DNA from 3 places in the Amycolatopsis cynarae genome. Region 2 is predicted to be linked to each of the others. Evidence: riboswitches for the same ligand, from Rfam matches in the RefSeq annotation. Region 2 holds a riboswitch; each other region holds the start of a gene.
What was found. A riboswitch is a leader RNA that binds a small molecule or an ion and turns the genes downstream of it on or off. The one in region 2 is predicted to bind S-adenosylmethionine.
Positions count from the first base shown of each region.

Region 1: linked by a shared signal. The riboswitch ahead of ORV05_RS01770 (methionine ABC transporter ATP-binding protein) and the one ahead of ORV05_RS21865 (aminotransferase class V-fold PLP-dependent enzyme) in region 2 are both predicted to bind S-adenosylmethionine.
Region 3: linked by a shared signal. The riboswitch ahead of thrC (threonine synthase) and the one ahead of ORV05_RS21865 (aminotransferase class V-fold PLP-dependent enzyme) in region 2 are both predicted to bind S-adenosylmethionine.

Region 1 is NZ_CP113836.1:375,119-385,196, reverse strand. Features, by position in the region: gene ORV05_RS01795 (ATP-binding protein) at 1-1,545, opposite strand, end outside; gene ORV05_RS01790 (ABC-F family ATP-binding cassette domain-containing protein) at 1,515-3,284, opposite strand; gene ORV05_RS01785 (4-(cytidine 5'-diphospho)-2-C-methyl-D-erythritol kinase) at 3,284-4,243, opposite strand; gene ORV05_RS01780 (TetR/AcrR family transcriptional regulator) at 4,254-4,832, opposite strand; gene ORV05_RS01775 (MFS transporter) at 4,967-6,406, shown strand; gene ORV05_RS01770 (methionine ABC transporter ATP-binding protein) at 6,438-7,445, opposite strand; SAM riboswitch class I at 7,645-7,732, opposite strand; gene rsmA (16S rRNA (adenine(1518)-N(6)/adenine(1519)-N(6))-dimethyltransferase RsmA) at 7,798-8,658, opposite strand; gene ORV05_RS01760 (resuscitation-promoting factor) at 8,765-10,078, opposite strand, start outside.
Region 2 is NZ_CP113836.1:4,575,086-4,585,163, reverse strand. Features, by position in the region: gene ORV05_RS21885 (penicillin-binding transpeptidase domain-containing protein) at 1-169, shown strand, start outside; gene ORV05_RS21880 (ArsR/SmtB family transcription factor) at 251-940, shown strand; gene ORV05_RS21875 (DUF167 domain-containing protein) at 940-1,206, shown strand; gene ORV05_RS21870 (potassium/proton antiporter) at 1,314-2,792, shown strand; SAM riboswitch class IV at 2,856-2,970, shown strand; gene ORV05_RS21865 (aminotransferase class V-fold PLP-dependent enzyme) at 3,003-4,343, shown strand; gene lspA (signal peptidase II) at 4,370-4,945, shown strand; gene ORV05_RS21855 (RluA family pseudouridine synthase) at 4,942-5,868, shown strand; gene ORV05_RS21850 (AsnC family protein) at 6,058-7,044, opposite strand; gene ORV05_RS21845 (DUF885 domain-containing protein) at 7,170-8,834, shown strand; gene ORV05_RS21840 (DUF885 domain-containing protein) at 8,834-10,078, shown strand, end outside.
Region 3 is NZ_CP113836.1:5,052,355-5,062,432, forward strand. Features, by position in the region: gene ORV05_RS24140 (YbaB/EbfC family nucleoid-associated protein) at 1-343, opposite strand, end outside; gene ORV05_RS24145 (DUF6346 domain-containing protein) at 367-1,500, opposite strand; gene ORV05_RS24150 (VOC family protein) at 1,490-1,870, opposite strand; gene rpsT (30S ribosomal protein S20) at 2,088-2,348, shown strand; gene holA (DNA polymerase III subunit delta) at 2,446-3,420, opposite strand; SAM riboswitch class I at 3,535-3,667, shown strand; gene thrC (threonine synthase) at 3,680-4,945, shown strand; gene ORV05_RS24170 (ComEC/Rec2 family competence protein) at 4,964-7,321, opposite strand; gene ORV05_RS24175 (ComEA family DNA-binding protein) at 7,321-8,082, opposite strand; gene ORV05_RS24180 (DegV family protein) at 8,312-9,166, opposite strand; gene octT (diglucosylglycerate octanoyltransferase) at 9,177-9,914, opposite strand; gene ORV05_RS24190 (histidine phosphatase family protein) at 9,911-10,078, opposite strand, start outside.

The DNA.
Region 1 (10,078 bases), 3.3 Mb from region 2:
ATCGGGGATGTCCATCAGGCGCGCAGCCAGTGAGTTCAGCAGGTAGGGCCGCGCCGGATGACCGTCCGGGGCGGTGCGCACCGCGGCCCGGTGGTCTTCGAGCGCCTCCGGCAGGCCGAGCTGGGCGCGCAGCCGCGCCCGCTGCTCCAGCAGGATGGCGACCCGCACCCCCTCCGCGTGGTCCACTTCGGACAATGCGGCGGTGGCGAGTCGTTCGCCGCGCGCGTACTCGCCTGCCCGTAGCGCCACCTCGACGGCGTGTTCGAGCAGCGTCAGGTGATCGATGCCCAGCAGCGGGGCGCTGTCCGGAACCACCTCCCACAGTCGGAGCACCCGTTCCAACAACTGGAACTGCTCGGTGTAGGCCAGCGCATCGCGCGCCGCCCACGCCGCTTCGAAGGCTGCCGTGAGCGCACCCGGGAAGTCGCGGGCCTCGTACCGGTGGTGCGCCAGTCCGGCCAGCGCGGATTCGTTGTCCTCCAGCGCCTTTGCGTACCGGGCATGCAGGTCCACCCGCTCCCCCGGAAGCAGCCCGTGGTACACCGCCTCGCCGATCAGGGCGTGCCGGAAGACGTAGGCGTCACCGGCGACGGTCAGCACGCTCGCGTCCACCGCCACGCGGAGCGCGGCGGACAGGCGGTCCGCGCCGAAACCGGTCACCAGACCCAGCGTCGCGTCCCGCACCGGGCCCGACGCGACCGCCGCGACCCGCACCAGCTGCGCCGGATCCGGCGCCAGACGATCCACTGTGGACAGCAGGAGGTCCTCGAGCGAGGACGGCACCCCGTCGGTGCCGGTCTCCGCCAGCGCCTCCACGAAAAGCGGGTTCCCCTCGCTGCGACGGTGGATCTCCTGCGCCAGCAGCGGATCCGGCTCACGCCCGAGAATCCCGCGCAGCTGCGAGACCACGGCCCGGCGACCGAGGCGCCCCAGCGGGAGGCGAGTGGTCCACGGCACCCGGTCCAGACCAGTGAGCAGGCGCCGCAGCGGCTGCCCCCGGCGGGTCTCCTCAGTGCGGTGGGTCACCACGATCATCGAGCCCGGTACCGCGGACTGGTTGCGCACCAGGAACTCGATCAGGTCGAGACTGGAGGCGTCGGCCCAGTGCGCGTCCTCGACCACCAGCACCACGGGCCGGGCGGTGGCCATCCCGCCCAACAGCGCGAGCACGCCCTCGAAGAGGCCCCAGCGGGCGTCTTCGCCGGTTTCCGGCGGCCCGAGCACCGGCAACACCGGCGCGAGGCTCCGGCGCGACTCGTCCGGGACCTCGCCGGCGCAGTCCCGCAGGGCGGTGACGAACGGCGCGAACGGCAGGCCCTCGGCTCCCAGCTCGACACACCCGCCGAGCAGGACGCGCGCGCCGAGGCCCCGGGTGAACTCGGCCACCAGGCGGGACTTGCCCACACCGGCCTCACCGCCGATCACGACGGTCGCCACCCCGCCCTCGGCGACCGCGCGGAACAGCCCGGTCAGCCGGGCCGACTCCTCCCGGCGGCCGGCGAACTCCGGGCTGATCAGTCGAGCAGTTCCGAGGTCTCCAGCCATCGCGCCTCGACCTCGTCCTTTTCGGTCCGCACGGCCTTGAGTTCCGAGTTGAGCTCGACGAGCTTCTCCGGATTGGTCGCGTGCAGCACGAGCTGTTCGTGCAACTCGGCCTCCCGCGCGTGCAACTGGTCGAGCCTGCGCTCCAGCCGCGACAGTTCCTTCATCGCGGCCCGGTGCTCGGCCGCGCTGGAGCGCTTCTGCTCGCCACCGGAGACCGCCGGGGCGGGTCCGGCCGCGGCTGCGATACTCGCCTGGCGGCGCCGGAGGTACTCGTCGATCCCGCCGGGCAGGTGCGTGATGCGGCCGTCGCCCAGCAGCGCGTAGACCGCGTCGCAGACGCGCTCGACGAGGTAGCGGTCGTGCGAGACCACCACGAGGGTGCCCGGCCACGAATCGAGCATGTCCTCCAGTTGCTGCAGCGTGTCGATGTCGAGATCATTGGTGGGCTCGTCGAGCAGCAGCACGTTGGGCTCGCCCATCAGGAGCCGGGCGAGCTGCAGACGACGCCGCTCCCCGCCCGAGAGGTCGTCGACCGGCGTCCACTGCCGGGCCGCGGGGAAGCCAAGGCGTTCGGCGAGCTGCGAGGCCGACATCTCCTGCTTGCCCAGCACGACCCGGCCGGAGATCTCTTCGACGGCTTCGAGCACCCGCAACTGTCCCGGCAGGTCCTCCAGTTCCTGCGACAGGTGCGCCAGCCGCACGGTCTTGCCCTCGATGCGCCGACCCTGCTCCGGCTCCGATTCCCCGGCCAGCAGCTTCAGCAGCGTGGTCTTGCCCGAGCCGTTGACGCCGACGAGACCGATCCGGTCGCCGGGGCCGATCCGCCAGGTGGTGTGGTCCAGCACCGGCTTCTCGCCCGCCCGCAGCGTGACGTCTTCCAGTTCCAGCACCGTTTTTCCGAGACGGCGGCGGGCGAAGGTGACCAGCTCCACCGAATCACGGGGTTCCGGCACGTCGGCGATGAGCGCTTCGGCCGCTTCGATCCGGTAGCGCGGTTTCGACGTCCGGGCCTTCGCGCCCCGCTGCAGCCAGGCAAGTTCCTTGCGCGCCAGGTTCTGCCGCTTCTCCTCGGCGGTGGCGGCGAGCCGGGCCCGTTCCGCCCGCGCGAACACCCAGTCCGCGTACCCGCCGTCGTACTGCTCGACCCGGCCGTTCGCGACCTCCCAGGTGCGGGAGCACACGGTGTCGAGGAACCAGCGGTCGTGGGTGACCACGACCAGCGCGGTCCGGCGGGCCAGCAGATGCTCGGCGAGCCACCGCACGCCTTCCACGTCGAGGTGGTTCGTCGGTTCGTCCAGCACGATCAGGTCGAGGTCGCCGACCAGTGCGGCGGCCAGCGCGATGCGGCGCCGCTCCCCACCGGAGAGGTTCGCGGTCGGCGAGTCCAGGCCGAGCGCGGTGATGCCCAGCCCGTCCACAATGGACCGTACGCGGGCGTCGGCGGCCCACTCGTGCTCGGCCGAGTAGTGGGACAGCACCGCATCACGCACCGTGCTGCCCTCGGCCAGTTCCGTGCGCTGGGTGACCACGGCCATCCGCAGGTCCCGCACGCGGCTCACCCGGCCGGAATCGGGTTCGGCGATCCCGGCGAGCACCTCGAGCAGCGTGGTCTTGCCACCCCCGTTGAGACCGACCACGCCGATCCGGTCACCCTCGGCAACGCCGAGCGACACCCCGTCGAGCAACGGGCGGACCCCGTAGGACTTGCCGACCGCTTCCAGGTTGATCAGATTGGCCATCAGGCGTGCACCTGCGGAGGAGTAGGACGGTTGAGGTCTTCGCCCCCGGCGAGCCGCGCACCGGGAACCGGGCCGTGCGCCACACGGACGGTGCGGCAGACCCCGGCGCCGGCCAGTTCGGCGGCGACCGCGAGCGCCGATTCCGCGTCGGCGCACAGGAACGCACAGGTCGGCCCGGATCCGGAGACGGTACCGGCGAGGGCACCGGCGTTCACCCCGGCGCGCAGGGTGCGGCGCAGGCCCGGCCGCAGCGAAACCGCGGCCGCCTGGAGGTCGTTGCCGAGCAGGAGGGCGAGCTGCCGCGGATCACCGGAGGCCAGCGCCTCGACCACGGGTGCGTGCGAGCCGACGCGCGGCGGATCGCCGATCTCGCGCAGGCGGTCCAGCTCCTCGTACACCCGGGGCGTGGACAGGCCGCGCTGGTCGAAGGCGAGGACCCAGTGGAAGGTGTGGCGGGACAGCACCGGCACGAGCTGCTCACCGCGGCCGGTGCCCAGCGCGGTGCCCCCGTAGAGCGCGAACGGGACGTCGCTGCCCAGCTTCGCGGCGATCCCGGCGAGCTCGTCGCGACCGAGGTCGAGCTTCCACAGCGCGGTCAGCGCGACCAGGGTGCCCGCCGCGTCCGCACTGCCGCCCGCCATGCCCCCGGCGACCGGGATGCCCTTGCGCAGCACCACCCGCACCTTCGGGTCGGGCTTGCCGACGTGCGCGGCGAGCGCCTGCACCGCACGCCAGGCCAGGTTGTTCGCGCCGGTGGGCACGGAGGCCTCACCCTCGCCGTAGACCTCGACGCCGGGCTCCTCGGCGACGGCGACGGTGACCTCGTCGGTCAGCGACAGGGCGTGGAACACGGTGGTCAGGTCGTGGAAACCGTCCTCGCGGAGATCACCGACCGACAGGTGCAGATTTATCTTGGAGGGCACCCGGACGGTGACCGGTGGGGGTACGACGGCTAGCACGGGCTCAAGACTACGTGGCCGCCCCGGAGGGCCGCTCATGAGGAGAAACAAGTTCCAGCGCGACCCGCAGCGCGACCTCCGCGTGGTCGGCGTCCTGGTCCTCTTCCTGGAACTGCGGGCTGTTGCCGATCATCAGCGCCGCGAGCGCGAGCCGGGCCCGCAGCTTCGCCGCCGGGTCGTCCATTCCCGCCGTGATGATCCCGAACAACTCCTTCATCCGGCCCACAAGCGGGTTGCGGTCGTGGAAGTCCTTCAGCGCGGGCTGGTTGTCCTGCATGAACCGCATCACGGGGCCGAACTGGCCCTCCACGAGCCGGGCGAGTCTGCGTATCAGCTCCGCCCGCGCGGGGTCCGGATCCTGCTGGGTCCGGGCCCAGGCGAGCACTTCGTCCAGCGAGGCGGCGAGGTCGTCGAGCAGGCTCGCGACGATGTCCTCCTTGGTGCGGAAGTGGTAGTAGAGCGCCGCCTTGGTGACATCGAGCCGTTCGGCGATCTCCCGCAGGGAGGTCTGCTCGTACCCCCGCTCGACGAACAACTCGAGCGCGACCTGCTGGATGCGCTCCCTGGTGTCGCTGCGACGCCCCGCCATCGCCGTCCTTCCTAAGGATCTTCTCAAACTAACTTGACGGCCGACTAGTTAGAGCTTACCTTACGGCTAGCCAGTTAACTTGTCGGCCGTCAAGTAATGGTTGTTTTCAAGCTTACTTCCTGAGGGGATCGACCATGACAACCACTGTTCCCGCGCGCTCCGAGGCGCCCGCGGACCGGCGCCGGTGGTGGGCGCTGGCCGTGATCGGACTGGCCCAACTGCTGGTCATCATCGACACCACGATCGTCAATATCGCGCTGCCCTCGGCCCAGCACGACCTCGGCATGTCCGACGCGGCACGCCAGTGGACCATCAGCGCCTACACGCTGGCCTTCGGCGGGCTGCTGCTGCTCGGCGGCCGCCTCGCCGACCGGCTCGGCCGCAAGAACACCCTGATCGTTGGCGCACTCGGCTTCGCGATCGCCTCCGCCGTCGGCGGCGCGGCGACCGGACCCGGCATGCTGATGGCCGCCCGTGCCGCGCAGGGAGTGTTCGCCGCACTGCTCGCACCGTCAACGCTTTCCCTGCTCACCATCACGTTCACCGAGACGAAGGAACGGGCGAAGGCGTTCGGGATCTACAGCGCGATCATGATGTCCGGTGCCGCCGCCGGGCTCATCACGGGCGGCGCGCTCGCCGAGTACCTGAACTGGCGCTGGTGCCTCTACGTCAACCTCCCGGTCGCGGTGGCGGCCGGGCTCGCGGGCTGGTTCGTGCTGCCCTCCGTGGCGGGACACCGCGAGACGCGATTGGACTGGATCAGTGCGCTCCTCGGCAGCGGCGGCATCGTCGCCCTCGTCTACGCACTGTCCGAAGTGGCCACTCGCGGCTGGGGTTCCGGCCTTGTGCTCGGGCTGCTCGGCACCGCGCTGGTGCTGCTGGCGGCGTTCGTCCTCCGGCAGGCCCGCGTGGCCAACCCGCTGCTGCCCCTGCGCATCCTCGCCGACCGCACCCGAACCGGCGCCTACCTGAGCATCGCCGCGGCCGCGTTCGGGATGTTCGGCATGTTCCTGTTCCTGACCTACCAGCTGCAGGCGATCATGCACTACGGCGCGTTCACCGCGGGACTGGCGTTCCTGCCGTTCCTGCTGGGCAACGTGCTGGTGTCCACGCTGATCACGCGCCGCATCCTGCCCCGCACCGGACCGCGACCGCTGTTGGTGACCGGCCTGCTACTGATGGCAACGGGACTGCTGACGCTCACCCAGCTGAGCCCGGCCTCCTCGTACTGGGGCCTGATCCTGCCGGTCGAACTCGTCCTCGGCGCCGGGGCCGGGCTGGCGATGCCCACGGTGATGAACATCGCCACGGTCGGTGTCGGCGAGCGAGACGCCGGGGTGGCGTCGGCGTTCATCACCACCTCGCAGCAGGCCGGAGCCTCACTGGGCACCGCGTCGCTCAACACCATCGCGGCGAGTGCGACCGCCTCAGCCTCCGGACTCGGTGCGGTCGGCGCCACCGTGCACGGCTACGCGGTCGCGAACGGCTGGGCCGGTGCGATCGTCGGCCTCGCGGCCCTCGCCATCGGCGCCCTCGTCACCCGCCCCCGGACCGCCACCCCGGCGGCTACCTGACGGCCGTGAGGGACCCCCTCACGGCACTGCCTCAGGCGGCGACGAGGCGCTTCGGGCCGTCGGCGAGCCGGGTGACGTGGGCGCCGCGGTCGCCGATCCACGCCAGAGCCGCGTCGGCCTGACCGCCGCGCACGCCGACCCGGAAGCGCGCCACCGGGGTGTCGCCGACCCGGGTCAGGCCGCCGCCGATGGTGGCGAGGTCGACGTCGAACCGGGTGGAGGCCTCCGGCAGCAGCGCACCGACGGCGGCGAAACCGATCAGCACCACGTCGGCCGCCCGGTCGTAGCTCGCGGCCTGGGCACGCGGCGTCTCGACGGCGGGCAGCAGGGTCTCGGCGATCCGGCTGTCCGGGGTGGCGAGCAGGTTCAGCAGGGCGCCCGACTCCACGACCCGGCCCGAGTCCAGCACCGCGACCTCGTCGCAGACCCGGCGCACCACACCCGCGTCCTGGGTGGTCAGCAGCACCGTCACCCCGAGTTCGGCACGGGCGCGGTCGAGCACGGCGAGCACGCCGCCCGCCTCCTCGGGCGCCACTCCGGCGGTGGGGTCGTCGGCGAGCAGCACGGCGGGCCCGGAGACCAGGGCACGCGCCAGCGCGACCCGGCGCCGCTGCCCGGGGGTCAGCTCACCCGGCCGCTGCGCGGCACGCTGCGTCAGCCCGGCCACGTCGAGCAGCCGTCCGACGCGGCTCCGCCGCTGCGGGCCGTCCACCCCGAGCTGTTCGAGCGGAGCGGCCACGTTCCCGGCCGCGGTGCGCTCCTCGTGCAGCACCGGGTTGAGCACCGCCACCTGGCGCCGCACCTCGCGCAGCCTGCGGCCGTCCAGCGCGGCCGTGTTCAGCCCATCCAGCCGCACCGTCCCGCGGTCCGGCTTCTCCTGCAACGCGATGCAGCGGGCCAGTGTCGACTTCCCCGCCTCGGCGGGACCGAACACGCCGTACAGCGAACCGGCGCCGATCTCGAGGCTCACTTCCCGCAGAGCGAGCACCGGAGACGGGTTACCGGGAAAGGACTTGGTCAGCTTTTCGAGAGTGATCACAACAGCTCCACAGGACGAGCGCCGGCAAGATCCGGGCGCGAACAGTCGTCAGCACAAGGGACCGTCCATTGTGGACGGTCGGCGAAGGGTGAACGAATTTCAGCTAGTGAAAACGGTCAGCGACGACATGCGCAGACGCTCCGGCGGCACTCATCGACGACTCGGCGCCTGGTGAGCATTCGCGTGCGATACACAGAATCCTCCATCGATCCTGGCGGTAGCACCTGCCCGGCGGGTGGTTGCTGCGACTTCGGCGAGCCAGGTCTCTCAGTCGCTCGGGATGGATACGTAAAGAGTAGAACGGACGCGACCAGGCAAGCGCAAGCCCCAGGGGACAGATCACATCCGAAGGTCACACGGACGGCGGTAAGGCCCTACGTTCCGCGATCCGGGCGAAATCACCGACCGTCAACTGCTCTCCCCGGGTGCCCGGGTCGACGCCCGCCGCTTGGAGTAGCGCACCCGCGCGCTCGGCCGAACCGGCCCACGAGGCGAGCGCGGCCCGCAGCGTCTTGCGCCGCTGCGCGAACGCGGCGTCGATCACCGCGAACACGGCCGCTCGATCGGCCGTCGAGACCGGTTCGGCGGCCCGTTCGAAGGCCACCAGCGCGGAATCGACGTTCGGCACGGGCCAGAACACCGAGCGGGGCACCGGGGCGACCTTGCGCGTGTGGCCGTACCAGGCGAGCTTCACGCTCGGTACGCCGTAGATCCGGCTGCCCGGCCCGGCCGCCATCCGGTCGGCGACCTCGGTCTGGACCATGACCAGCGCACTGGCCAGCGAAGGCAGTTCGGCCAGCAGGTGCAGCACCACCGGCACGGCCACGTTGTAGGGCAGATTGGCGACCAGGGTGGACGGCGGTACCGGCAGTTCGTCCGCCCGCAGCTTCAGCGCGTCGCGGGTCAGCACGGTCAGCCGCGACGCCGCTTCGGGCGCGTGTTCGGCGGCGGTGGCGGGCAGCCGCCCGGCCAGGACCGGATCGATCTCCACGGCCGACACCCGCGCCCCCGCGGCCAGCAGGCCCAGGGTCAGCGAGCCGAGCCCGGGACCGACCTCCAGTACGGAGTCGCCGGGGGCGACCCCGGCCAGTTCCACGATCCGCCGGACGGTGTTCGGGTCGTGCACGAAGTTCTGGCCGAGCTTCTTGGTCGGCCGCACCTCCAGCTCGGCGGCCAGCCCACGGATCTCGGCGGGCCCGAGCAGCGTAGTCACGCCCGGAACTCTACTGTCAGTTCAGGCCGAGTCGGCCAGGGCGGTGCCCCCAAGGCGACCTTGAGGGCGTTCATGACCCTGAAGGTGTCCTTCAGGGTCATCCGGATCAGGCCCGGGCGCCGCAGACCGGCCAGGCGCTGTAGCCGCCGCGCGCGTCGCGCACCTTGGTCGCGATCGCGATCTGCTGCTCGCGGGTGGCCTGGTTCGGGTACTGGGCGTACGCCCCGCCGCCGTAGGCGAGCCAGGTCTGCTGGTCGAACTGGAGACCGCCGTAGTAGCCGTTGCCGGTGTTGGTCGCCCAGTTGCCGCCGGACTCGCACGCCGCGATGCGGTCCCAGGCCGCTCCGTCGCTGACGACGGGCTGTTTGGTGCCGATCCGGACGATCTTCGGCTTGGCATCGGTCAGCACCTTGACCGAGAGCTGCTGCCGGGCGGTTTCCTTGCCGTTCTTCTTCGTGATCCGATAGGTCACCAGCTGCTTGCCGGGCGCACCGGGATCGTCCACAACCTGCTTGCCCGCATCCAGGGTCGAGTCCTTGACCTGCTGAACCGGCGGGTCGACGTCCTCTTCCTGGTTGATCACCGAAACACCGGTGCGGCTGATGTGCACCTCGGCGCCATCGGCCAACTTGAACTGCACACCACCGTCGACCGCGTCATCCGGCCCCAGGCTGAGGTTCTGCTCCTTGAGGAACTCCTCCGCCGTCACCGCGGTCGAGGTGACCTGGCGGGGCGCGGAGTCGCCGTCGAAGACGGTGACGTGCTTGAGGGTCTTGACCTCGACGGTGGCGCCGGAAAGCGACAGCTCACCGTCCTTCGGCATGGAGAACCAGGTGCCGGGACCGAAGTGGTTGGCCAGCCCGAGCTGGTCGAGCGCCTGGGCGAGGTTGCTCGCGCGGACCCAGGAGTCGCTCGCGACACCGTCCACGACCAGGGTCAGGTGGCGGCCCCGCTCCAGCTTGATGACACCGCCGTCACCGACCGGCGCCTGCGGCGACGGGGACAGGGCGTCGTGTTCGCCGACGGTGAGACCGGCGTCCGCGAGAACCTCGCCGACCGTCTTGCCGAAGCTGTGCACCGTCTGCGTGTGACCGTCGACATCGACCGTCACGCTCTTGTTCATCGCCAGCGCGGCCGCACCGCCACCGGTCAGGCTGATCAGCAGCGCCAAGACCGAGCCGCGGAGGAACCGCCGCTTCCAGGTCTTCACGGCCGAGACCAGAGCCCGCTCGGGCTCCTCCTCGCCCTCGCCCGCCTCACTGCTCGCCGTGCGGTCCTCGGACACCTCGTCCGGGAGCGCGAGCGTGGGCAGCATCGTCGTTTCGGCGTTGATGAGCCGGATCAACTCGTCGACATCGATCTCGGCCTCGGCCATCAGATCGTCGGCGTCGGGACCCAGCACCGTGCGCACGTCGTGCTC
Region 2 (10,078 bases):
CCGGGTTTTCGGCAAGACGGGGACGGCGCAGTTCGGCGACGGCAGCGGCGCGAACGGCTGGTTCGCCGGTTACCGGGACGATGTCGCGTTCGCGGTGCTGCTGCTGGGCACCAACTCGTCCAAACCGGCGGTGGCGGCCTCGGCGTCCTTCCTGTCCCGGCTCGGCTGAATCCCCGGCCAGGCCCACCGCAGTGCCCACAAGCGCACCGTGTCGGCGACGGCCGAAACAAAGCTGCCCTACGGTAAGAGCATGAACACCCTCGCCCTGGCCGAGGTCGCCGCCGTGCTCGCCGACCAGAGCAGGGCCACGATGTGCCTGGCCCTGCTCGACGGCCGCGCCTGGACCGTGGGGGAGCTGGCCAAGGCGGCCGGGATCAGTCCGTCCACGGCGAGCGAGCACGTCACGCGGTTGCGGGACGCCGGTTTCGTCACGGGGGCCCGCCAGGGACGGCACAGCTACGTGCGGATCACCGACCCGCAGGTGGCCGAGCTCATCGAGCAGCTGGCGCAGCACGCCGAACGAAGGCCGGTGCAGGGCCTGCGCGAGTCGGTGCGGGCGCGCAGGCTGTCGTTCGCGCGCACCTGCTACGACCATCTCGCCGGTGCACTGGGGGTGGCCGTCCGCGACGGCATGCTGCGCACTGGGCTGGTCGATCTCGCTTCCGGGTTGACGCTGACCGCGCGGGGGCGCGAGGTGCTGGCGGAGCTGGGCGTGCCGGTGCCCGCGCCCCGGGACCGGCCGCTGCTGCGGGAGTGTCTGGATTGGACAGAGCGCCGTGAGCACTTCGGCGGGGCGCTGGGAGCGGCGCTGCTCGGCCACGCCGTGGCCGAGGGCTGGCTGGACCGGAAACCGCACCGCGCGATCGTCCTCCGCCGGACCGGGCCGTTCGCCCGCCTCGGTGTCGGGGAAACGGTGCTCGCCGGGGCGGTGACCGCCTGATGCGCTTCACGATCCGCGTGAAACCGGGTGCGAAACGGGATGCGGTCGGCGGGGAACACGGCGGTGCGCTGATCGTGTCGGTGAAGGCACCCGCGGTGGAGGGCAAGGCCAACGAGGCGGTGTGCAAGGTGCTGGCCAAGGCCTTGGGCGTGCGCAGCCGCGACATCGTGGTGGTACGCGGTGAACGCGCGCGCGAGAAGCTGATCGAACTGGCCGACGCGCCGCCCGGACTGGGTGAGCTGCTGGACTCCCTTCGCCGGAGCTGACCACTTCGGACGGCCGATGGCGGTCTTTCCGGCGCGCCCGGGCCGAATCCGGGACGTATTGCCGAACCCTTATCCTTGAAGGGAGGCGGGTCGGCAGGGGAGGTGCGGTGGCGGAACTTCCGGTCGTGCTGGGGCTGGGCGCGGCCGTGTTGCTGGCCTCCGTGCTCGCGGTCCGGCTCTCCACCCGGGTCGGCCTTCCCTCGCTGCTGCTCTACCTGCTGCTCGGGGTGCTGCTCGGCAAGGCCGGTTTCGGTATCCAGCTCACCGATCCCACGCTGACCCAGTCGCTCGGACTCGCCGCACTGGTGCTGATCCTCACCGAAGGCGGCCTGACCACACGCTGGTCGTCGGTCAAACCCGCGCTGGCGCAGGGAATCGCTCTGTCCACTGTGGCCGTTGGGTTGAGCGTGGCGATCACCGGGGCGGCACTGCACTGGCTGCTGGGCCTGGACTGGCGCATGGCTCTGCTGTGGGGTGCCGTGCTCGCCTCCACCGACTCGGCCGCCGTGTTCTCGGTGCTGCGCACGCTCGGCATCCGGCGGCGGCTGGTGGGCGCGCTGGAGATCGAGTCCGGCCTCAACGACGCCCCGGCCTACATCGCCGTGGTCGTGCTCGCCGAGGGTTCGCGGCTGGACTGGACGCTGCCCCTGCTGGTGGTCTACGAACTACTGGCCGGTCTCGCGGTGGGGGCGGCACTGGGCTGGCTGGGGGCGTGGGCCCTGCGGCGCGCCGCATTGCCCGCCACCGGTCTCTATCCACTCGCGACGGTCGCGATGTGCGTGGTCGCCTACGCCTGCGGCCAGTTCGCCCACGCGTCGGGACTGCTCGCCACCTACGTCGCCGCGCTGATCCTGGGCAACGCCCGCCTGCCGCACCGTTCCGACACGGTGTCCTTCGCCGAGGGCATGGGCTGGCTCGCGCAGATCGGGCTGTTCGTGCTGCTCGGCCTGTTTGCCACCCCGGAACGCCTGCTGTACGCGGTGGTGCCGGGCCTGGTGGCGGGCGCGGTGGTGCTGCTGCTCGCCCGGCCGCTGTCGGTGCTGGTGTCGCAACTGCCGTTCCGCGTTCCCTGGCGGGAGCAGGTGTTCCTGTCCTGGGCGGGACTGCGCGGGGCGGTGCCCATCGTGCTCGCCATGATCCCGCTCGCCCTCGGCCTGCCGGACGCGGAGCGGCTGGTGGACGCGGTGTTCGTGCTGGTCGTCGTGCTCACCCTGGTGCAGGGCACGACGCTGAGCAGGCTGGCGGGGGTGCTCGGCCTGTCCGCCGAGACCGAGCCGAAGGAGATCGAGGTGGACTCCGCGGCGTTGGACGAGCTCCAGGCGGCGCTGCTGCAGGTCCGCATCCAGCGGGGATCCCGGCTGCACGGCGTCTACCTCACCGAGCTGCGCCTGCCCGCGGGGGCGTCGCTGAGCCTGATCGTGCGCGACGGGAAGAGCTTCACCCCGCAGCGGACCACCCGGCTGCAGGAGGGCGACCAGTTGCTGGTGGTGGCCACCGAATCGGCGCTCGAAACCGCCGAGCGGCGGCTGCGCGCGGTGGACCGGGCGGGCCCGCTGGCGCGCTGGCGCGGCGAATCGGGCCGCTGACCGCCGTCCCACCATCCGGTCGCCGGTCGCCTCGTCCCGGCCCATTCGGCTAGGCTGCCCACAGGTCATGAGTGCCAGCGCGAAGCCCCGGCTCGCTGGCCGGCAACCCTCCTACCGCGGTGGGGTGCCCCGGGTGAGGACCTGGTCCGCCGCGCGGTGCGGCGGGCAAGCGCGGACCCCCCGGGGTCCCTGGGTCGTCCAGGAGACGTCGTGACGCTCACCGTCGGCAGCACCATCGACAGCACCGAAATCCGTGTCCGGCAGGACATCCCGGCCGTGCTGGGCACCCGCGTCCCGCTGGTGACCGGGGGAGAGACCGGCTACGCCAATCTCGACCACGCGGCCAGCGCGCCGTGCCTGGCCGCGGTCCGCGACGCCGTGGACGCCTTCCTGCCGTGGTACGCCAGTGCCCACCGCGGCGCCGGTTTCGCCTCGCAAGTGTCCACAAGGGTCTATGAGCGGGCACGGGAGGTGCTGCGGAAGTTCGCCGGCGCGCGCGACCGGGACACCGTGATCTTCACCCGCAACACCACCGACGCCCTGAACCTGTTGGCGCGCGCCCTGCCCCGGCACACCTCGGTGGTGCTGTTCGACACCGAGCACCATGCGGCGCTGCTGCCGTGGCGCGGCCCGAACGTGGTCCGCATCCCGGCGCCACGCACCCGGCTCGCGGCCGTCGCCGCGGTGGAGCGGGCGCTGGCGGGCTGCCCGGCCGGGCCGCGGCTGGTGGTGCTGACCGGCGCGTCGAACGTGACCGGGGAAACCCTGCCGGTGGCCGAGATCGCCGCGGTCGCCCGGCGGCACGGCGCCCGCACCGCACTGGACGCGGCGCAGCTCGCCCCGCACCGCCCGATCTCGCTGACCGGCCTCGACGTCGACTACGTCGTGCTGTCGGGCCACAAGCTGTACGCGCCGTTCGGGGCGGGCGCCCTGATCGGCCGCGCCGACTGGCTGCGCGCCGCCACGCCGTATCTGGCCGGTGGCGGCGCCACCAAGGCCGTCACCCGGCACGAGACCGGGGTCGGCGTCACCTGGCACACCGGCCCGGAACGGCACGAGGCCGGTTCACCCAACATCGTCGGCGTCCATGCCCTCGCGGTCGCCTGCGAGCAGCTCGGGGCGCACTGGGACGCGTTGGAGGCGCACGAGCACGCGCTGCTGGAGCGCCTGCGGGCCGGGCTGGCCGCCGTGCCGGGGCTGGCCGAACTGCGGTTGTTCGACGACGAGAGTGACCGGACCGGTACCGTGAGCTTCACCCTCGACGGCTTCGAACCGGGCTGGCTGTCGGCGGTGCTGTCGGCCGAATACGGCATCGGTGTGCGGGACGGCGCGTTCTGCGCGCACATCGCCACCCGCAGGCTGGCCGGGCAGGGCGCGCAGGCGGTGCGGGTGAGCCTGGGCCTGGGCACCACCGAAGAGCACATCGACCGGCTGGTGCTGGCGCTGCGGCAGATCGTCGCGCGGGGTGCCCGCTGGACCTACGGCCGCCCCGCCGGGCGCTGGGCGCCCGTGCCGGACCCGCGCCCGCTGCCCCCGTTCCTGGCCGGGTGAGCAGGGCGGACGGCCCGGCGTGGACAATGGTCCGGGTGAGCACCGAAAACCGATCGCAGCCCGAGACCAGCTCCGGGGAGGAACCGGCCCCGCAGGCGCCGAAGCGGCGGGTGGGTCTGCTCGCCGCCGTCGCCCTTGCGGCGGTCGCGCTCGACATCCTCACCAAGGTCCTCGTCGTGTCCAATTTGGAGGGACGGGAGCCGGTGAAGCTCCTCGGCGGCCTGGTCTACCTCCAGCTCGTCCGTAACCCCGGTGCGGCCTTCTCCATGGCCACCGGGATGACCTGGGTGCTGGCGCTGGTGGCGATCGCCGTGGTGGGCACCCTCATCTGGTTCGCCGGTCGCCTGCGCTCGGCGGGCTGGGCGGTCGGGCTCGGCCTGGTGCTCGCCGGCGCACTGGGCAACCTGATCGACCGCCTCTTCCGCGCGCCGGGCCCGCTGCGCGGGCACGTGGTCGACTTCATCTCCGTGTTCGCCCCCAACGCCGAGGCCTTCCCGGTGTTCAACGTGGCGGATTCGTGCATCTGCGTGGGCGGCGCCCTGATCGTGCTGCTGTCGGTGCTGGGCCGCGACTACGACGGAACCGTCCGGGGCCGCAAATGACGGCGCGGATGCTGCCCGTCCCCGACGGGCTCGACGGGATGCGCGTGGACGCCGGGCTCGCCAAGCTGCTGGGGCTGTCCCGGACGGTGGTGGCCGAACTCGCCGAAGCCGGTGAGGTGCTGCTCGACGGGCACCCGGCGGGCAAGTCCGACCGGCTGACCGCGGGCGGGCTGCTCGAGGTCACGCTGCCGGAGCCGGAGAACCACGTCCAGGTGGTCGCGGAGCCCGTCGAGGGCCTGCGCATCCTCCACGACGACGACGACATCGTGGTGGTGTCCAAGCCGGTCGGCGTGGCGGTGCACCCCAGCCCGGGCTGGACCGGGCCCACCGTGGTCGGCGGGCTGGCCGCCGCCGGGCTGCGCATCTCCACCTCCGGTGCCGCGGAGCGGCAGGGCGTGGTGCACCGGCTGGACGCCGGGACCACCGGGGTGATGGTGGTGGCCAAGAGCGAGCACGCCTACACCGTGCTCAAGCGCGCGTTCAAGGAACGCACCGTGGACAAGGGCTACCACGCCGTCGTGCAGGGCCATCCGGACCCGACCCGCGGCACCATCGACGCGCCGATCGACCGCCATCCCCGCCACGACTACAAGTTCGCCGTGGTCGCGGGGGGCCGTCCCAGCGTCACGCACTACGAGGTGGTCGAAGCGTTCCGCGCGGCCTCGCTGGTGGCCATCAAGCTGGAGACCGGCCGCACCCACCAGATCCGGGTGCACTTCGCCGCGGTGCGGCATCCCTGCGTGGGCGACCTCACCTACGGCGCCGATCCCGTGCTGTCGCGCAGGCTCGGCCTGTCGAGGCAGTGGCTGCACGCCCGCACCCTCGGCTTCGCGCACCCCGCCGACGGGCGGTGGGTGCAGTTCGAGGCCGACTACCCGGACGACCTCAAGCACGCACTGGACATCCTCCGCGCCGACTCCTGACCCGTACGGCCGTTGGCCGGCAGCGGCCGGACAGGGGCGGCGTTCCTCCAAGCGGGACCTGCCCCAAGGTGGCGTTGAGGGCGTTTATGACCCTCAAGGCCACCTTCAGGGCACCCAACACTGGGACGACGTACGGCCGTTGGCCGTGAAGGGGCCCTTCACGGCTCTCGCCACGGCCCCGGCCGGGGGTCAGTCGTCCAGGGACCAGGTGAGCGTGCGCTCGTCGGGTTCGGGGCGGGGGCTCCAGCGCAGCGAGACCACGCGGGTGGCTTCGGGGACCACGTAGACGGTGTGCCCCCCGGCGGTCTCGCCCGGCTGCACCCCGATCTTGTGCGGCGGCCGGGAGGTCAGGGAGACCGGGGCCTTCGTGATCGCCCTGCCCTCGGCGGTGAGCAGTTCGAGGTAGTTGTCCGGCAGGGACACGAACGGGATGGCGCCGCGGTTGGTGATCTCGGTGTGCACCACGATGGCCCGCTCGCCCTCCTCCAGCCGGTAGCCCGCGGCGGCGAACAGGAAGTCCGCCGGATCCTGCACCTCCAGCAACTGCACCGACAGCTGCTCACCCTCGAGACCCTGGGTGTTCAGCGCCTCGCCGATCCGGCCCGTCCGCCGCACCGGGCCGGACGGGGCGGCGCGCTGGTCACCGCGGGCCCAGGACGCGGTCTGCGGCGGGCCCCAGGTGCTGATCACCGGGTCGAGGGGGGCGGGTGGCTGCGGACGCTGGACGGCGGGTGGCGCCTGCGGTGCCGGTGGCCGTGCGGGCAGGGGAGCGGGGTAGCGGCCCGACGGCACGCCCTGCACCGGTTGCCCGGCCCCGTGCGCCGGATAGCGGCCCGAGGGCACGCCGTAAACCCCGGAAGGCACGCCATAGGCGCCCGACGGCACTCCCGCCACCCCTGGCCCGGGAGCGGGGGTGGGAGGCGGCGTGGGAGCCGGGGCGGGGGGAGGGGGCTGCCCGGGCCGGGACCAGCCGCCCGCGAGCGCCGCGCGCAGGCCGTTCGGATCGCTTTCCACGCCCACCAGCAGCGGCAACCCACTGCCGGAGAGCGCGACGAGCCGGTAGGCGACCTCGCGCGGGTCCATCCCGACCCGGGCCGCGAGTTCGTGTACGGCGGCCTTGCCCAGGTCGGCCAGCGCGGCGAGCAGGCGGGCATCCACGGGATCGGTCACGGCCACAACCCGGAACGCTACCGCGTGCCCCCGGGCGCGGGACTCATGTGGTGCCCGCTGGGGCGTGGCGAACCGCCGCGGCCCGGGGAAAACCCCGGCGGCAAGGCCGTCCCGCGCTCTAGGCTGGCGCCATGACCGAGGTTGCCGAACTGGCCGACGAGTTCGTGGAAGCGCTTTTCGACGCCGAACCGTTGTGGCCCGCCGTGCTGGGGATCGACTCCGACCGGGAGGGGCTCGCCGAGCTCACCGAAGCCGCGGAGGAGGAGCAGCGCGCGACGCTGCAGGAGTTCGTCCGCCGGGCCGAGGAGCTGGAGCCGGAAACGGCGCAGGACCGGGTGACCCGCGACGTACTGGTGGCCCAGGCGCGCGGCATCCTCGACCGGCTCGCCACGCACTCCGCCGAGTACACCGTGACCGACCTGTTCATCGCGCCCGCGGTCAGTCTGCTGACGATCCTGCCGATGGTCGGCGTGACCACCCCCGAGCAGGCCGAGCGGCAGCTCGGACGGCTCGCCGCGATCCCGCGGCACCTGGAGCAGGCCGCCGACCGTCATCGCGCCGGAGTGGCCGCCGGGCGGGTACCCGTGGCGCATCTGGTGGCCGCCGCGATCGCGCACCTGGACCGCTATCTCGCGGGTGCCGCAGATCCCGCCGCCGACCCGCTGCTGCGCCAGGTCCTGCCGTCCGAGGAGCTCACCGCCCGGCGTGCCGAACTGGTCGAGCACGTGGTCCGCCCGGCCTTCGCCGCCTACCGCGACGTCCTGGAACGCGAGATCGCGCCGCACGGCCGCCCGCTGGACAAGCCGGGGCTGTGCTGGCTGCCCGGGGGCGAGGAGATGTACGCCGCCGCGGCGCGCGCACACACCACGACCGACCGGACCCCCGAAGAACTGCACGAGACCGGGCTGCGCCTCATCGACGACCTCGCCCGGGAGTACGCCGAGATCGGCTCGCGGGTCTTCGGCACCAGCGCACTGCCGGAGATCTTCGAGCGCCTGCGCACCGATCCCGAACTGCGCTGGAAGGACGCCGACGAGTTGCTGGACACGGCACGGTCGGCGATCGAGCGCGCCGCCGAGGCCGCGCCGCGCTGGTTCGGCCGCATTCCGCCGCATTCGTGGGTGGTGGAGCCGGTCCCGGCCGCCGAGGCACCGGGCGCGTCCGCCGCCTACTACCTGCCGCCCGCCATGGACGGATCCCGGCCCGGCACCTACTTCGCCAACACCCACCAGGTCTCCGAACGGTTCCGGCACACCGCCGAGGTGATCGCCTTCCACGAGGCCATTCCCGGGCACCACTTCCAGCTGTCCACCCAGCTCGGGCTGACCGATCTCCCGCTGCTGCACCGGATCGGCGAGTTCAACGCCTACACCGAGGGGTGGGGGCTCTACACCGAGCGCCTCGCGCACGAGATGGGCCTGTACTCCGGCGACCTCGCCCTGCTGGGCATGCTCACCGTGGACTCGATGCGCGCGGGCAGGCTGGTGGTCGACACCGGGCTGCACGCCAAGGGCTGGAGCAGGCAGCAGGCCGTGGACTACCTCACCGAGCACACACCGATGCCGAAGGTGGAGATCGAGTCCGAGGTCGACCGCTACATCGCCTATCCGGGGCAGGCGCTGTCCTACATGGTGGGGCGCCTGGAAATCCTGCGGATCCGGCGGAAGGCCGCCGACGCGCTCGGCGAGAAGTTCGACATCCGCGCCTTCCACGACGTGGTGCTCGGCGGTGGCGCCCTGCCGATGTCGGTGCTCGACGCCGTGGTCGAGGACTGGGTGCGGAGCGTGGCTTCGTGATCGACGAGCTCGCCGAGGAGCTCCTCGGGCTCGCCTTCGAAGCGAACCCGGTGCGTGCGTCCGTCCTCGGGCTGCCCGGCGAGCACGACCGGCTGCCGGACCTCGGCCCGGAGGCCGAGCGGCGGCTGCGGGCCCGCTACCGGGAACTGGCGGAGCGCGCGGCCGGGGCCGAGGGCGACGCGGTGACGCGGCAGGTGGTGATCCAGCAGGCCCAGGCGGCGGTCGACCTGCTCGACGCGCGGCTGCCCGAGTTCCTGGTCAGCGATTCCTTCGACGCGCCCGTGCAGCGCGTGCTGCTGGAACTCCCGCTGGCGAAACCGACCGATCCGGACCGGGCCCGGGGCTTCCTCGCCCGGCTGGCCGCGCTGCCGTCCTTTGTGGACCACGTGATCGAGCGGCAGCGCGGGGAACTGGTGCCGCCGGGCTTCCTGGTGGACATGGGCATCGCCTATTTCGACCGCTTTCTGGCCGACCGGGCGGCGGGCCCGTTGCGGCTCGACGCCGACGTGCCCGGGTTCGCGGACGAGCGGGATCGGCTGCTCACCGGCATGGTCTACCAGGCGCTGCGCCGCTACCGGGACTTCCTGGCCACGGAGGTGAAACCGCGGGCCCTGCCCGCGGAACGGGCGGGACTGTGCTGGCAGCCCGGGGGTGAGCAGCGCTACCAGGGCCTGATCCGGGTGCACACCACTACCGGCCGCGGCGCACGGGAACTGCACGACACCGGCCTGGAGCTGATCGAATCGCTGGCGGAAGAGTACCGGGAACTCGGCTCGCGGGTGTTCGGCACCAGTGAACTGCCGGAGATCTTCCACCGGCTGCGGACAGACCCGGCGCTGCGCTGGACCAGCGGTGAAGAACTGCTCGCCTCGGCGAGGACGGCGATCCGTCGGGCCGAGGAGATGGCCCCCCGCTGGTTCCGCACCGTGCCGGAGCAGCGGTGCGAAGTCAGGGCCGTGCCGGAGAGCGACGCCGACGGCGGCACCATCGCGTACTACATCGAACCCGCGCTGGACGGGTCGCGCCCCGGCACCTACTATGCCAACACCTTCCAGGCGGAACAACGATTCCGGCACACGGCCGAGGCCATCGCCTACCACGAAGCCGTGCCGGGGCACCACTTCCAGATCTCGCTCGCCCAGGGGCTGTCCGGGCTCCCGCTGCTGCGCCGCATCGCCGACGTCAACGCCTTCGTCGAAGGCTGGGGCCTCTACGCGGAACGGCTCGCCGACGAGATGGGCCTG
Region 3 (10,078 bases), 480 kb from region 2:
GCTGTTCGGCGAGGAACTCCATCGCCGCCGACTGGCCGAGCAGCGGCTGCAACGCCGCCTGCGTCTGGCGCGCCGCATCGGCATGGGCGGCCTGCACGGTCTGCTTGATCGCCGCGGCGAGGCGGTCGTGCCCGAGCCGCAGGGCCTGCGGAGACAGCGTCAGGTCTTCCAGACGGCCACCGGGCGCGAGCACCACCCGCACCGCACCGTCCGGGCTCTCCGCGCGCGCCCGCAGGGTCTTGATCTGCTCCTGGCTCCGCTCGGCGCGCTGCTGGATCTCCTGGACCCTCGTGGCGTATCCGGCCAGCCGTTCCTCGGCGGCCTTGAGGTCGTCGCTTGCCACGGACCCTCCCTTCTCTTGATCGCCTACGACGCGAGAAGGTCCCCTTTGGTTCCTTTGGTCGAAACGTCCGTCCCGAGCAGGCGGTCGATCCTCCTGCTCGGGCTTTCCAGCGTGGCGAAGAAGATCGCGGCGAGCAGGGTCAGCAGGATCGCGTCGGTGAGACAGGCGAGCCACACCGCGAACGGCCCCGACGCGGCGCCGAAACCGCGGAAGGCGGCCCACACGGCCAAGGCGACGAGCACGGAACCGGTGACCGCGGTGCCGATCCGGTGCGCCCGGTCCCGGCCGTCCAGCGCGCGGCGGAGCTTCGCCTCGCCGCTCCCCTTGCCGGGCAGGTCACGGGCCAGATAGGCGGCCCCGTGCCGGACGATCCTCGCCGCGTCCGTCCGCGCCGCACCCGCCATCGTGGCGAACAGCACGGCCAGGATCGTGCCCAGGACCACCGCGGCCCCGGGCGGCAGATCGGCCAGCCGCGCCCGGGCGATCTGCGGCCACGGCGAGACGAAGCGCGGCGCCCGCGGCGCGTCGAACCGGGGCACCATCGACAGCGGCACCACCAGCACCACCAGCGCACACCAGGCCGACAGCAGGCGCAGGCGCAGCACGCGCCTCAGCAGCGGCACCGCGGCCCGGTCGGCGGGGGTGACCGGCCAGTCCCGCTGCGCCCGCCGCCCGGCGAGCCGCTGCTGCCCGGCCCGGGTCCGCCCGGTCTCCGGTTGCGGCGGGCCGGGAACCGGGCGGGCCACCCGGACGAGGGCGTAAGCGGTCCCGGCGCCCAGCACCGCGGCGGCAGCCCCGGCGACCGCGAGGGCGAGCGGACGGAGCACCACCGGCCAGACCGCCCCGTCGCGCCCGTAGACACTCCCGTCGCGGTAGACGGGGACATCTTCCTCCCCCGGGGTCAGCACGCCTGGGGCGAATTCGGCCCGCTCGACGTCCCCATCGCCCCACCGGACCTCAGCGACGCAGCCGTAGACGTCACCGAAGCCGTACGCGCTCACCGGCCCGTGATGCACACACGCGAGCACCGACGCGGACCCGAACCGGTCGGCCTCCGGCCCGCCGCCCGCCGTCATCCGGGACACCGTCGCCAGCGTCAGCAGGGCCAGCACGAAACCGGCGCCCCACAGCAGCGCCCGCAGTGCCCTACCCGCCACGGACGTCGGTCCGAAGTGGATGGTCGGCCGGGATCTCGACGAGCACGATGCGAACCCCCTCCGGATCGGAGATCCACGCCTCCCGCAGCCCCCAGGGCTCCAGCAGGGGCTCCCGGTCGAGCCGCACCCCGCGGCCTTCGAGCTCGGCCACGGCGTCGGCCAGATCCCGGACCTGCATCCACAGCACCACGTTCGAGGCGGGGCCTCCCTCACCGTGCCCGGAAACCTCGAGAAGGCCCTGCCCAAGGAAGAAGACCGTGCCTCCGGGGAAGGTCCGGTAGATCGCCAGGCCGAGGACGTCGCGGTAGAACGCCGTCGACCGCTGGGGATCCGCGGGCCGCAGCAGGACCCGGCTGCTCAACACCTGCATGCGTCCTCCCTACCGCACGGCGCGACAAGGCGGCAATCGGGGCGATTCCGGCACGCGTCCCGGCCTGCGGCGAGCGAGGCGCCGACGGGGCCTGCCCGCGCTGCTGGTAGCCTTGTCGCTCGTTGCCGTGTGGCATTCCGCCAGGGAGGAAACCCGGGTTTCCGGGGCCACGAGAACACGGCGGCGAATCCCGGAAGCAGATCGAAGGAGTGCCCGCGTGGCCAACATCAAGTCCCAGATCAAGCGCATCACGACCAACGAGAAGGCGCGCCAGCGCAACCAGTCGATCAAGTCTTCGGTGAAGACCGCGATCCGCAAGTTCCGCGAAGCCGCCGAGGCCGGGGACAAGGACAAGGCGATCGAGCTGCAGCAGGCCGCCGCGAAGAAGCTCGACAAGGCCGCCAGCAAGGGTGTCATCCACCCGAACCAGGCCGCGAACAAGAAGTCGGCCATGGCCAAGCGCGCCAACCAGCTCTGAGTTCACGCATCCCGGAGGGCCCGCCGCTGCCACGCAGCGGCGGGCCCTCCGTCGTTGCGCAGCCCGCCCGGGGAAATGTCGGTGCCGGTCAGTGCCGTCAGTGCCGGTCGCGTGCGTCGGCGAGATCGAGAATCGCCCGTTCGAGGGCGTAGGACGGATCGGCCGCCTGGCCCTTGACCTCGGCGTTCACCCTGGCCACGATGCCCATCGCGGCGGCGAGCCCGGCCGGGGACCATCCGCGCGACTGCCCCTGTGCCTTGCGCACCTTCCAGGGCGGCATGCCCAGTTCGCCCGCCAGCTGGTTCGGATTGCCGCGGCCCGCGGCGGACACCCGCGCGATCGTGCGGACGGCGTCCGCGAGCGCATCCGCGACCAGCACGTGCGGCACGCCGATCTGCTCGGCCCAGCGCATCGACTCCAGCGCGGCGGCCCGGTCACCGCCCACGGCCTTCTCGGCGACCGCGAAACCGGTCACGTCGGCCCGTCCCCGGTGGTAGCGGCGGACCGCCTCCTCGTCCACCTTGCCCCCGGTGTCGGCGACCAGTTGGGCCGACGCCGACGCCAGTTCCCGCAGATCCGAACCGACCGCATCGAGGAGCACGGCCACCGCGCCCGGCTCGATCCGGCCCCCGGCCTGGCGGACTTCGTTGCGCACGAACATTTCCCGCTCGGCGGACTTGGTGATCTTCGGGCATTCGGTGACCTGTGCGCCCGCCTTGCGCAGTGCGGCGGGCAGCGCCTTGGCCGCCTTGCTCCGCCCGCCACCGGTGTGGACGACGACGAGCACCACACCCTCGGCGGGCATCTTGAGGTAGGACAGCACGGCGTCGGCGAGTTCCTGTCCTATGTCCTGCGCGGCCTCGAGCACGATCACCCGGCCCTCGGCGAACAGTGAGGGGCTGACCAGTTCGGCCAGTCCGGGCACGGTGAGCTCGGCCGCCTTGGCCTTCGTGAGTTCCGCCGCGGGATCCGTCTTCCTGGCCGTTTCGAGCGCGGCACGCACGGCACGCTCGACGAGGAGTTCCTCTTCGCCGAGGACGAGATGAAGGGACGGGACCGCGGGCGAGCTCACGCCACGATCCTGCCACGGTGACGAACCCCGCAGGGGCATGGCGCCGCGAGAACGCCCTGTCGTATGGTGTTAGGCGCGTGCCGCCTGGAAGGGCCGCCGCACACAACCGAATACCGCTCATCCAGAGGGGCAGAGGGAACGGCCCGATGAAGCCCCGGCAACCGGCGTCAGCCTGTCATCTCGATTCCGCGAGGTAGCTGACGACCACGGTGCCAATTCCGGCCCGCCCCGGCGGGACAGATGAGGAAAGGACCTCGCGATGACTGCCACCCTCAGGACTGCTTCGACCGGCCGCGCCCTGGACCTGGGCCCCGCCGTGGAACTGGTTTCCAAAGAGGAGGGCCACCGCCAGCCGCTCGCCCCGGAGTTCGTTTCCGCCGAGGACTTTTCGCCGCTGGAGGTCGCCTACGACTTCGGCCGGGTCCGCCGGGAGGACATCGAAGCCGGGCCGAAGAACATCTGGCGGTACAAGAAGCTGCTGCCGGTGCCCTCGAACGTCGAGGAAATCCCGAACACCGAACCGGGCTGTACCAGGCTGGTGCGTGCCGACCGGCTCGCCAAGGCCCTCGGCCTGAAGCGGCTGTGGGTCAAGGACGACACCGGCAACCCCACCCACTCGTTCAAGGACCGCGTGGTCGCCGTCGCGCTGGCCGCCGCGCGGGAGTTCGGTTTCGACACCCTCGCCTGCCCTTCGACCGGCAACCTGGCCAATGCCGTGGCGGCCGCGGCGGCCCGGGCCGGCTGGCGCTCGGTGGTGCTGATCCCGTCCTCGCTGGAGCGCGCGAAGGTGCTCACCACCGCGGTGTACGACGGCGACCTCATTGCCGTCGACGGCAACTATGACGACGTGAACCGCCTCGCCACCCAGCTCGCCGCCGAGCACGACACGTGGGCGTTCGTGAACGTCAACGTCCGCCCGTACTACTCGGAGGGCTCCAAGACCCTGGCCTTCGAGGTCGCCGAGCAACTCGGCTGGCGCCTGCCGGAGCAGATCGTGGTCCCGATCGCGTCCGGCTCCCAGCTGACCAAGGTGGACAAGGGCTTCCGCGAACTGGGCAGCCTCGGCCTGGTGGAAGAGAGCCCGTACAAGGTCTTCGGCGCGCAGGCCACCGGCTGCTCGCCGGTCTCGGCCGCGTTCCGCAACGGCTACGACGTGGTGCAGCCGGTCAAGCCGGACACCATCGCCCGCTCCCTGGCCATCGGCAACCCGGCGGACGGGCCCTACGTGCTCGACACGGTCCACCGCACCGGCGGCGCGATCGAGGACGTCAGCGACGAGGAAATCGTCGAGGGCATCCGCCTGCTCGCGCGAACCGAGGGCATCTTCACCGAAACCGCCGGCGGGGTCACCGTGGCGACCGCCAAGAAGCTCATCGAGACCGGCAAGCTCGACCCCGAGGCGGAGACGGTGCTGCTGATCACCGGCGACGGCCTGAAGACACTGGACGCCGTCGAGGGCCGGATCGGTCCTAAGGCGACAGTGCCGCCGAACGCCGACGCCGTCCGCCGGGCGCTCGAAAGCTGACCGCACGGGCCCGCACGCTCATTTTCCCCTGCGCACCAACGCGAGTTCTCCCTTCTGGCTGAGCACCGCCGCGTCGCCGTCGGTGTCGGTGCGGGCGACAAGCGCACCACCCGCGGCCAGTGTGTCCATTGTGGACCTACTGGGGTGGCCGTAGGGGTTGCCTGCGCCGGCACTGACCAGTGCCACCCGCGGGGACACCGCGGCGAAGAACTGGGGCAGCGAGTAGCGGCTTCCGTGGTGTGGTGTCTTGAGCACCTCCGCGTGCAGATCGGTGCCGTCGGTGAGCAGGGCGCTCTGGGCGAGGAGTTCGACGTCGCCGGTGAGCAGGACCCGGCCGGCCCGGGTGGTCGCCCGCAGCACCACCGAGGTGTTGTTGATCCCGGTGCCGTCGGTTTCGTCGTCCTGGCGGGGGTTCACGTAGTGCGGTCCGAGTACCTCCAAGGTGAGTCCGGGCCAGTCGAGCCGACGGCCGATGTCCAGTTCCAGCAAGGGCACGCCGTGCCGTGACGCGACCTCCGCAACCTGGCGCCACGCCCACCCGGGTATCCGTCCCGGCCCGACCGCGACCGCGCCGACGGAGCGCCCGTCGAAGACGCTGTCCAGGCCGCCGACGTGGTCGGCGTGCAGGTGGCTCAGCACCACCAGGGGAATGCGGTCGACGCCGAGGCGGCCGAGGCAGGCGTCGGCCGGGCCGGGCTCGGGACCGGTGTCGACCAGGACGGCGCGGCCGGGATCGTCCGTGGCGAGGACCTCCGCATCGCCCTGGCCCACGTCGCAGGAAACGGCCACCCAGCCCGGCGGCGGCCACTGTGGTGCGATCACCCGGACCGGCACCACCACGAGCAGTACGCACACCAGCACCAGGGCCAGCGCGATCCGCAGTGCCGGACGGCGGAAGGCGAGCACCAGCAAGGCCACCACCACCGCCGCGAGGAGGGCACCCCACCAGCCCGCGGGCCAAGGCAACAGCGCACCGGGCACCCGGGAGGCGTGCCGGGCCAGGGTGAGCAGCCATTCGGCTTCCGGCCCGGCCGCCAGGGCGGGCAGCCGGGCCGCCTCGGGCCAGACCGTGGCGAGCGCCGCGGTCACCACACCCAGCACGGTCGCCGGTGCGACCGCGGGCGCCGCGAGCACGTTCGCGGCGACGGACACCACACTGACCTCACCGGCCATCCCGGCGAGGACCGGCGCGGTGACCAGGAACGCGGCGAGCGGGACGGCCAGCCCCTCCGCGATCCCGGGCGGGATCCCGCGGCGGGTCATGGCCATGACCCAGCGCGGCGCCACCAGGACGAGCCCCGCGGTGGCCAGGACGGACAGGGCAAAACCGAAGTTCACGGCCATTGCGGGGTCGTAGAGCACCAGGACGCCCACCGCGGCCGCCAGTGCGGGCAGCGCCGACCGGGCCCGCCCGAGCGCCAGGGCGAGCAGGCCCACGGCGCCCATCACCCCCGCCCTCAGCACGCTCGGTTCCCCGCCCGCCAGGACCACGAAACCGACCAGAACGGCCCCCGCGACCAGTGCGGACGCCCTCGGCCCCGCACGCAGCACCCGCAACAGGAGCAGCGCCGCCCCCGCCACCACGGCCAGATTGCTCCCGCTGACCGCCATGAGATGGGACAGTCCCGCCTCGGTGAACTCACGGTCCACCTGACTGGACACCCCGCTGGTATCGCCGACGACCAGGGACGGCAGGAGCCCCGCCGCGTCCGGGGACAGCACCGAGCACGCTGCCCGCAGCGCCGCCCGCACCGATTCCGCCCTCCGCTGCCACCAGGGTGCGGGCCCGATTTCGGCGGGCGGCCCGCGGACGGACACCGCGGCCACGGTCAGGGCCGGTCCGCGGGGTGGCGCGAGTACCCCGCGGGCAGTGACCTCCTGCCCCGGCAGCAGCCCGGACCACTGCTGGAACGGCGCCAGGAGCACGACTCGCCCGGACGACGCGATGGGGCGGCCCCGCACCTCGGCCGAAACCACCTCGGCGCCGATCACCACGCTGCCCGCCCCGGCCTGCCGGTCCGCAAACCCGGCGGAGCGCACGGGCCTGGGCCGCTCGGTGACGGTCACCCGCAGTTTCGCCTCGGCACCGTGCCGCGCCGGAGCACCCAGTGCGTCGTCACGGGCCGCGATCAGGCGCAGAGTCACCGGCCCGGCCAGGAGGACACCGGACACCAGCAGGGCGGCCGCCCCCGGGAACCAGCGCGGGCGCGTCCCCCGCCCTCGCCAGAGCAGGGCCACTGCCGCCAGCACGGCCGCCGTTCCGGCGACCGGTGCGGCCCAGCACCCCCAGAGCAGGCCGAGGAGAGCACCGAGCCAGAGCGTGACCGCGGCGGGCACGAGGCGGTAGTCGTGCCCCGAAGGCGGGACCTCACCGATCACGAGACCGTCACCTGGTCCCGCAGCCGGGCGAACCGGGTCGCGCCGATGCCGTCGACCTCCTGCAGTTGCTCGACGCTTCCGAACGGACCGTGCTCACTGCGCCAGTCGACGATCCGGCGTGCGGTGACCTCACCGACTCCGGGCAGAGCGTCCAACTGCTCGGCCGAGGCCGTGTTGAGGTCGAGTCTGGCCCCGGTCGCCGCGTCGGCGGCCGCCGGGGCGGCGACCGGGGGCAGCCCGACGTTGATCTGCTCACCGTCGCTGAGTTTGCGTGCCAGGTTCAAGACCGTCACGTCGGCGCCGTCGAGGACGTCCCCGGCCGCGCGGAGCGCGTCCGCGACGCGGGCGCCGGCGGGAAGCGTGACCAGTCCGGGTGAACGGACCTTTCCGACGACGCTCACCACCAGCATCGCCCCGGGACGGGCGCCCGGCGCCGATCCCCCTGCCTGGGCGGGCGGCGGCCGGTCCGCGGCGGTGGGAAGCACCGGCGCGCGCTCGGCCGGCGGATCCCCGCCGAGCAGGAGGATCGACCCTCCGGCCAGGAGCACGACAACGGCGAGCACGGCAAGGGCGGCGGTGAGGCGACGGCGACGCGGGCTGCGCGTCAAGGCGTGGGGCACCCACCGTTCGACCAACTTGGCCACGACCGGCTCGTGCTCGGCCAGCCTCGCTTGCTCGGCCAGCCTGCCGAGCCGGTGACGGGCCGCGGCCGAGGCTGAAGGACCGGGACCGGGAGAGGGAGAGGATTGTTCGAACACGCATTCGACGCTACGGGGGGCGAGGACAGGGGAGAAGCGGAAATTGAGCCGGTTGTGGACAACTGGGGTGTTGTGGACAAAGAGCTCACACCGGCCCGCGGAACGGGGAACTCGCGCTCGTGCGCGGCTCCCGGTCAAAGACGGCCGTGAAGGGTCCCTTCACAGTCGTATCGACCGTGAAGGGACCCTTCACGGCAAACCCGCAGCCCCCTTGCCAGGCGCGTGTCCCTCACGGCAGGCTCGGCCGTCGCTGGACGACGACGCCCAGCACGCCGGGGCCGGTGTGGGCGCCGATCACCGCGCCGAGTTCGGAGACCAGGCAACCGCCGGAGACCATGAGCCGTTCTTCGAGCCGGTTGGCCAGCTCCACCGCACGCTCGGGCGACGCCAGGTGGTGCACCGCGATCTCGACCGGCCCGTCCCCCGCCGCCCGTTCCGCCAGTTCCACCAGGCGCGCCACCGCGCGGTGCATCGTCCGGACCTTCTCCAGCGGTTCGATCCGCCCGTCCTCGATGTGCAGCACGGGTTTCACCGCGAGCGCGGTGCCCAGCAGCGCCGCCGCGGCGCCGATCCGGCCGCCCCGGCGCAGGTGTTCGAGCGTTTCCACGACGAACAGCGCCTTCGACGACCGCACCGCGGACAGGGCGGCGTTCTCCACCTCCGCCAGTGCCGCTCCCCCGGATGCCGCCTTCGCCGCATGCAGGACCGCGAAACCCAGGCCCATCGCGGTGCTGCGGGAATCGACCACCCGCACCACTTCCGGGCCGACCTCGCGGGCCGCGAGGACCGCGGACTCCCAGGTGCCCGACATCTCGCTCGACAGGTGGATCGACACCACGGCGTCCGCCCCGGCTTCGAGCACCTCGCGGAACACGGCGGCGAACTCGCCGGGGGTGGGCCGCGCCGTGCTCACCTGGCAGCGGTCGCCCAGCGCCTCGGCGAGCGCGTCCGGCCCGACATCGATGCCGTCACGGGCGGTGGCGCCGTCGATCAGGACGTGCAGGGGCACCACCCGGACCGCGAACCGGTCGGCGAAGCCTTCCGGCAGATGGGCGGTGGAATCGGTGATGACGGCGACCGGCACGTCCGCCAGCCTACGGCGCGGCGGGCTCGTCTTCGCGATCCAGGAGCGGACCGAGCAGCGCGGCCATCGCCTTTCCCACGGAAGCGTGACCCTCCCAGCCCCAGTGCATGCCGTCGGGGTTGCCGCGGCCGCTCAGCACGTGCTCCCCCACCACCGCGGGCAGATCGAGCATCGGCACGTTCGCGCGGGCCGCCCACGCCGCCATGGCGGCGGCCGCGCCGTCCCGCGCGGAGTGCACCCGCCCGTAGGAGTCGGCGCGGTGCACGCTGGGCAGCATGCCCACGATCGGCAGCGAGGGCCGCAGGATCCGCAGGGCCTTCACCGCCGTGTCGAGATAGTGCACGGTCAGCTTCGCCGGCAGCACCACCGGACGGCCCCGCAGGGCCACCGCCAGGCGCGGCTGGGCGGCGAGATAGGCCTTGCGCGCGATCCGCCGCAGGCCGTCGGGCCGCAGGTAGCGCAGCCCGGTACGCAGATAGGTGGGCAGCGGCGAGGGCAGGGTGTCCATGCTGCCCACGGCCAGCACGACCGCATCCACGTGGTGCAGCTCCGCCCACACCCGGGGGTCGCCGACCAGGGACCACCAGGCGTCACGCGCGGTCCAGCCGAACCCGGCGACCAGATCGGCGGAACCGCCCAGCTCGGCCGCGGTGATGTTCGGCCACAGCCGGGCCTCGTCGGCGGCACACGGGCCGTCGGGGCCGTGGAAGCTGAGCGAATCTCCGAAGACGAGCAGGCGCGCCATCAGCCGGGCATGCCCGTGTTGTAGGCGTGCAGGCGCCAGCCGCCGTCACGCCACCCCAGCTCCACCCAGTGGCAGTTCTTGATCCCGCCCAGCTGGGGCCAGGCGGGGACGGGCAGTGCGAGCAGGTGCGCGGTGAGCGCGGTGATCAGCCCGCCGTGCGCGGCCAG